DNA from 2 places in the Streptomyces sp. NPDC021096 genome. Region 2 is predicted to be linked to the other one. Evidence: riboswitches for the same ligand, from Rfam matches in the RefSeq annotation. Region 2 holds a riboswitch; the other holds the start of a gene.
What was found. Region 2 has a riboswitch for glycine ahead of gcvP (aminomethyl-transferring glycine dehydrogenase). Riboswitches for the same ligand answer to the same signal wherever they lie in the genome.
Positions count from the first base shown of each region.

Region 1 (3,395 bases), on a different contig from region 2:
GAGCTCATGGAGGGAGCTGTTCAGAAGCGACATGAGTTCTTCCTGGGCGGGGGAGAGGCGGGGTCAGCCGGCGAAGGCGGTGTACTCGTCGGCGGACATCAGGTCCGCCGGCTCGTCCGTGATCTTCACCTTGAACAGCCAGCCGCCCTCGAACGGGGCGGTGTTCACCAGCGCCGGGTCGTTCACGACGTCCTCGTTGATCTCGACGACCTCGCCGGAGACGGGGGCGTAGAGGTCACTGACCGACTTGGTGGACTCCAGCTCGCCGCAGGTGTCGCCCGCGGTGACGGTGTCGCCGACGGCCGGCAGCTGGGCGTAGACGACATCGCCGAGCGCGTTGGCCGCGAACTCCGTGATGCCGACCGTCGCCACGCCGTTCTCGACGGCCGAGAGCCACTCGTGCTCCTTGCTGTAGCGGAGCTGCTGGGGGTTGCTCATGACTAGATTCTCCTGTACGCGCGTGAGTGGTCGTGCAAAGGGTCTTGCCAGGTGGGATGAGGGGGGCTCAGCGTTCCCGCTTGTAGAACGGCAGGGCGACGACCTCGTACGGCTCATGCGTGCCGCGAATGTCCACCGATACCCCATCCGTGCCGGGAGCGGCGTGCGCCGCGTCGACGTAGGCGATCGCGATCGGCTTGCCGAGGGTCGGCGAGGGGGCGCCCGAGGTGACCTCGCCCACGACCTCGCCGCCGGCCACGACGGAGAAGCCGGCGCGCGGCACCCGGCGACCGGTGGCGACGAGACCGACCAGCTTGCGCGGCGGCGCGCTCTCGGCACGCTCGGCGGCGGCCAGCAGCGCCTCGCGGCCCACGAAGTCACCCGCCTTGTCGAACTTCACGACCCGGCCCAGCCCCGCGTCGAACGGCGTCGTGGCGGTGGTCAGCTCGTGCCCGTACAGCGGCATGCCCGCCTCCAGGCGCAGCGTGTCGCGGCAGGACAGGCCGCAGGGCACCAGACCCGCGTCCGCGCCCGCCTCGGTCAGGGCCTGCCACAGCTTCTCGGCGTCGGCCGGGGCGACGAACAGCTCGAAGCCGTCCTCGCCGGTGTAACCGGTACGGGCGATCAGCGCGGGCACGCCCGCGACGGTGCCCGGCAGACCCGCGTAGTACTTCAGGCCGTCCAGGTCCGCGTCGGTGACGGACTTCAGGATGCCGGGGGAGGCCGGGCCTTGGACGGCGATCAGCGCGTAGGCGTCGCGGTCGTCGCGGACCTCGGTCTCGAAGCCGGCCGCCCGCTCGGTCAGCGCGTCCAGCACGACCTGTGCGTTGGAGGCGTTGGCGACGACCATGTACTCCTGCTCCGCGAGGCGGTAGACGATCAGGTCGTCCAGAATGCCGCCCTGCGCGTCGCAGATCATGGTGTAGCGGGCGCGGCCGACGGCCAGCGCGGAGAGGTTGCCCACCAGGGCGTGATCGAGGGCCTGCCCGGCCTGGGGGCCCGTAAGGGTGATCTCGCCCATGTGGGAGAGGTCGAAGAGACCGGCGCGGGTGCGCACGGCGAGGTGCTCGTCGCGCTCGCTCCCGTAACGCAGGGGCATGTCCCAGCCCGCGAAGTCGGTCATGGTGGCGCCGAGGCTGCGGTGCAGCGCGTCGAGGGCGGTATGGCGGGGGGCATCGGTCATGGTCAGGCTCCCGGACACGAGTCGGAGGTCGGCCTCCCCATCTGTCATCGGAACCTGAGAGGTTCACCGAGAGCCCCGAAAGGACGGCTCGGCTTGCACCTTGGGTGGGGCCGCCGCCGCGAGGAACGGGGGCCCGCTTTTCAGATCTGCCTCACCCGCGCGGTACGGGGCCTGAGAGATTCAAGGGAGGAACTTGCTCCTTCGGCGCCCGGTGCCAGGGGCACCAGGACTCTCCCGCGCGGATTCGAGCGGCCGGTATGCAGTTGATAGACATGCCGTTGGCGCGCACATCATTGCACGTACGAGCGTGCGAGGGACTGCCCACGGCCCCATGAATTGGATTACCTTTTCTTTACATTCCGTGGGTAGGGGGCAGCCAACGGACGGGGAGGGAAGGCGATCACGGTGCGTACGGACGTCCAGGGGGAGGTGCCGGACGCCGCGGCGGAGCCGCCGCCGTCGGCGGAGCCGCCCACGGGAGTGCGCGATCTGCGCGGCCGCGGCCGCACCGAGCTGCGCTATCCGCTCGGCGATCTGCTCGTCGTCTCCGGGCTGCCCGGAAGCGGAAAGTCCACGCTGATACGGCGCACGGTGGCCGCCGTGGACGGCCGGGGCACGCCCGTCCACCGCGTGGACTCCCAGGACGCCCGCGACCGCTTCGAGCGCCGCACGCCGGACCGGCTGCCGTACGCGGCCTACCGCCCCTTGGTGCGCCTGGCCCACTACGCCGCGCTGCGCCGCGCCCTGCGCTCGGGCGCGAGCGTGGTGGTGCACGACTGCGGGGAGCGCGCCTGGGTGCGCCGCTGGCTCGCCCGCGACGCGCGCCGGCGCGGCGGCGCGGTCCATGTGCTGCTGCTCGCCGTGGAGCCGCACACCGCGCTCGCCGGCCAGGCGGCCCGCGGCCGCCGCGTCTCCCGCCGGGCCTTCGACCGCCACCGCCGCGCGATGACGGGCCTGCTGACCACCGCCGCCGCGGGCCGCGTCCCGCCCGGCACGGCCTCCACCACCCTCCTCGACCGCCCCGCCGCCGACGCCCTGGAGACCATCGCCTTCGGCTAGCCGCCAGGGTCGGGTTTCGGCTGGATGCCCGCCCCGCCGCGGCCGCGATACGGGACACCGCCCGGCCGCCGCGCGAGCGCAGCCGTTAAGGTGCGGGTGCGGTGGTGACGAGACGGTGGTTGGGACAGGTGAGCGTGTCCGAGCAGTACGGGTGGGGCCCGGAGCACAGTGGCGGGGCCGGGGCATGGCCTGCCAACGAACTCGAAGAGGTGCTCGCCGCCTCCCTGGGCGTGCCGGACGCCGGCGCCCGCATCGTGGAGGTCCTCGGCCGCAGCAGCGTGTGGATCCCGCTGCCCAACGGCGGCGGGACCGACAGCCGGGACCTCGACCTGCCCGCCCTGGAGCTGGACGGCGCCGCGTACGTACCGGTCTTCAGCTCCGAGGAGCAGTTCCGGAAGGTCGTGGGCGAGCTGATGCCGTTCGCCGTGGCCCCTGCCGTGGAATTCGCCCGGGGCCTGCCCCCGCAGGTCGGCATCGTGGTCAACCCGGACGGCGCGGTCGGCGCGCCCCTGCCGCCGCCCGCCGTCGCCGCGCTGTGCCGGGCCGGCCGCACGGCCCTGGACGGCGAGGCCACCGGCGGCCGGGTGCGCCTGTTCGAGCCGGACTGGCAGGACGAGCCGACCGCCTTCCTGGCCGCCGCGGGCCTGCAGTTCGCGGCCGCCGAGGTCGTGCGGACCGCGCGCCGCACCCTGGCCAGCGTGGAGGGCGCCGACCC
Region 1 is NZ_JBFADG010000028.1:22,784-26,178, reverse strand. Features, by position in the region: gene glyA (serine hydroxymethyltransferase) at 1-33, opposite strand, end outside; gene gcvH (glycine cleavage system protein GcvH) at 64-438, opposite strand; gene gcvT (glycine cleavage system aminomethyltransferase GcvT) at 506-1,621, opposite strand; glycine riboswitch at 1,772-1,868, opposite strand; gene AB0G59_RS25640 (AAA family ATPase) at 2,027-2,680, shown strand; gene AB0G59_RS25635 (enhanced serine sensitivity protein SseB) at 2,815-3,395, shown strand, end outside.
Region 1: linked by a shared signal. The riboswitch ahead of gcvT (glycine cleavage system aminomethyltransferase GcvT) and the one ahead of gcvP (aminomethyl-transferring glycine dehydrogenase) in region 2 are both predicted to bind glycine.

Region 2 (3,395 bases):
CGTGGACGGGTAGGTGATCATCAGCACGGAGAGCTCGTCGCGGTGCTTCTCGATCTTGGCGCGCAGGTCCTCGGCGTCGACCTCGCCGTCGTCGGCGGTCTTGACGACGACGACCTTCATGCCGGCCATCACGGCGCTCGCGGCGTTGGTGCCGTGGGCGGAGGACGGGATGAGGCAGACGGTGCGCTGCTCGTCACCGTTGGCGCGGTGGTAGGCGCGGACGGCCAGCAGGCCCGCGAGCTCGCCCTGCGAGCCGGCGTTGGGCTGGATGGAGACCTTGTCGTAACCGGTGACCTCGGCGAGCCTCTCCTCCAGCTCGGTGATGAGCGTGAGGTAGCCCCCGGCCTGCTCGACCGGCGCGAAGGGGTGCAGCGCACCGAACTCGGGCCAGGTCACCGGCTCCATCTCGGTGGTCGCGTTGAGCTTCATGGTGCAGGAGCCGAGCGGGATCATGCCGCGGTCCAGGGCGTAGTCCCGGTCGGCGAGGCGACGCAGGTAGCGCAGCATCGCGGTCTCGGAGCGGTGCTGGTGGAAGACCGGGTGCGCGAGGTACTCGTCGGTGCGCAGCAGGCCCTCGGGGAGCGTGTCCGCCACCGCGGCGTCGATCGCCTCGACATCGCCCTCCACGCCGAAGGCGGCCCACACGGACGCCAGCTGGGCGCGGGTGGTGGTCTCGTCGCAGGCGATGCCGACGTGGTCGGCGTCGGTCAGCCGCAGGTTGACGCCGAGCTCGCGGGCCGCGGCGACGACCTCGGCGGCCCGGCCGGGGACGCGTGCGGTGAGGGTGTCGAAGTAGGAGCCGTGCACGACCTCGACCCCGCCGGCGCGCAGGCCCTCGGCGAGGACGGTGGCGTAGCGGTGGGTGCGGCGGGCGATGGCGGCGAGGCCCTCGGGGCCGTGGTAGACCGCGTACATGCCGGCCATGACGGCGAGCAGCACCTGGGCGGTGCAGATGTTGCTCGTGGCCTTCTCGCGGCGGATGTGCTGCTCGCGGGTCTGCAGGGCCAGGCGGTAGGCCTTGTTGCCGTCGGCGTCGACGGAGACGCCGACGAGGCGGCCGGGGAGGCTGCGGGCGAACTGCTCGCGCACGGCCATGTAGCCGGCGTGCGGACCGCCGAAGCCCATGGGGACGCCGAAGCGCTGGCTGGTGCCGATCGCGATGTCGGCGCCGAGCTCGCCGGGCGGGGTGAGCAGCGTCAGGGCCAGCAGGTCGGCGGCGACGGTGACGATCGCGCCGAGGCCGTGGGCCTGCTCGATGACGGGGCGCAGGTCGCGTACGGCACCGGAGGCACCGGGGTACTGCAGCAGGACGCCGAAGACGCCGCGCTCGGCGATCTCGTCGGGGATGCCGGCCGCGAGGTCGGCGACGACGACCTCGACGCCGGTGGGCTCGGCGCGCGTCTGTATGACGGCGATGGTCTGCGGCAGGGTGTCGGCGTCGACCAGGAAGACGCCGTTCTTGACCTTGCCGACGCGGCGGGCCAGCGACATCGCCTCGGCGGCGGCGGTGCCCTCGTCGAGGAGGGAGGCGCCGGAGGTGGGCAGGCCGGTCAGGTCGGCGACGACGGTCTGGAAGTTCAGGAGCGCCTCGAGGCGGCCCTGGGAGATCTCGGGCTGGTAGGGCGTGTACGCCGTGTACCAGGCGGGGTTCTCCATGACGTTGCGCAGGATCACCGGCGGCGTGAACGTGCCGTGGTAGCCGAGGCCGATCATGGGGGCGAGCACCTGGTTGCGGTCCGCGAGGGTGCGCAGTTCGGCGAGGACCTCGGCCTCGGTGCGGGCGTCGGGCAGCCGGAGCGCCTCGGTGCTCTTGATCACCTCGGGCACGGCGGCCGCGGTGAGTTCGTCGAGCGAGCCGAAGCCGACCTGGGCGAGCATCTTGGCCTGGGCGCCCGCGTCGGGGCCGATGTGGCGGGCCTCGAAGGGAGTGCCGCGTTCCAGGTCGGAAAGGGAGCTGCGGTGGGCTGTCATCTGCGGAGGCCTCCTGGTCATACACGACCTGCGAGGGGTACCACGGCGCGGGTACCCGGACGGCCTCCCCCTCTGTCATGTCAACCTGAGAGCTTCACCGGGCCATGCTGCGGCCCGGCTTTCACCGTCGGTGAGGAAGGGCTCGGCGTCGTGCCTGACCGGGGCCCGCCCTGCTTTCCAGAGTGACCTCGCCTGTGCGGTACGTGTGCCTGAGAGATTCCGGGGAGGATTTGCTCCTTCGGCGCCCCCTCTCGTCCCCCAGCGCATCGGCTGGGTTTCGACGGAGGACTCTCCCGCACGGGTTCTGCGGCCAATCGCCAGCCTACCAGCGCGGCTTTCCGGGCGGATCTCCCGAGTGGCCGGTTCCCGCTTTGTGGCTTTTCGTGGTTACCGAAGGGCTCCGAAGTGCTCTGCGGGGCGTCCCGGGGGGCTCGCGGGCGGGTTGTCCGGGGGCCCGGCGCAGGCAGGCGCGATCAAGGGAGGAACCGTGCAGACCGACATCGACCCCCGCAGTCTGATCGGCCGGAAGGCCTTCGACCGCGACGGCGTGAAGATCGGCACGGTGGACGAGGTCTACCTCGACGACGCGACCGGGCAACCGGAGTGGGCGGCGGTGCGCACCGGACTGTTCGGCCGGGACGCGTTCGTACCGCTGGAGCCGAGCCGTGTCGAGGGCGACGTCCTGCGCATCCCCTACGACCGGGCCCTGATCAGGGAGGCACCGGGCTTCGGGGTGGGCCGGCACCTCTCGCCCGAGCAGGAGCTGCAGCTGTACCACCACTACGGGCTCGAACTGCCCGGCACCTCCGGCACCCCGGGCACCTCCGAGACCTCCGGCACCTGATCCTCCGGGGCGCGGACGAGCGGCAGCGGCTCGGACGGTTCGAGCGCGGGGTCGTCGACGCGGAAGGTGCGTACCCGCCCGGGCCCGGACCAGGGCTCCTCGAAGCGGACGGTGACCCGCCCCACGCCGCTGCCCTGCACCCAGCCGTTCCCGTACTGCGCGTGCCGCACGTCCAGCCCCGGGAGCCACTGGTGGGGCCTCTCCGGGGCCTCCGGGGCCTGCTGGGGCTCGGGGCCGTCCTGCGGGGTGGCCCCGGCGGCCTCCTCCGCCCGGCTCGCGGCCTGCGCGAAGAGGTCCTCCTGGGTGTAGTCGGCCAGCCCGGAGACCCCGACGCCCAGCAGCCGCACGCCCGCGGTGGTGTCCACGCCGTCGAGGAGCCGGGCCGCCGCCTCCCGCACCACCGCGGGGTCGTCGGTGGGGCCGCGCAGCGTCTCCGAGCGGGTCAGCGTCGAGAAGTCGTAGCTACGGACCTTGATGACCACCGTGCGCCCGGAGCGGCCCGCCTCCCGCAGCCGCCGCACGCACCGGTCGGCGAGGCGGGCGAGCTCCAGCTGGACCCGGGTGCGGTCGGTGAGGTCCT
Region 2 is NZ_JBFADG010000005.1:278,365-281,759, forward strand. Features, by position in the region: gene gcvP (aminomethyl-transferring glycine dehydrogenase) at 1-1,971, opposite strand, end outside; glycine riboswitch at 2,159-2,277, opposite strand; gene AB0G59_RS11705 (PRC-barrel domain-containing protein) at 2,459-2,815, shown strand; gene AB0G59_RS11710 (DNA polymerase IV) at 2,752-3,395, opposite strand, start outside.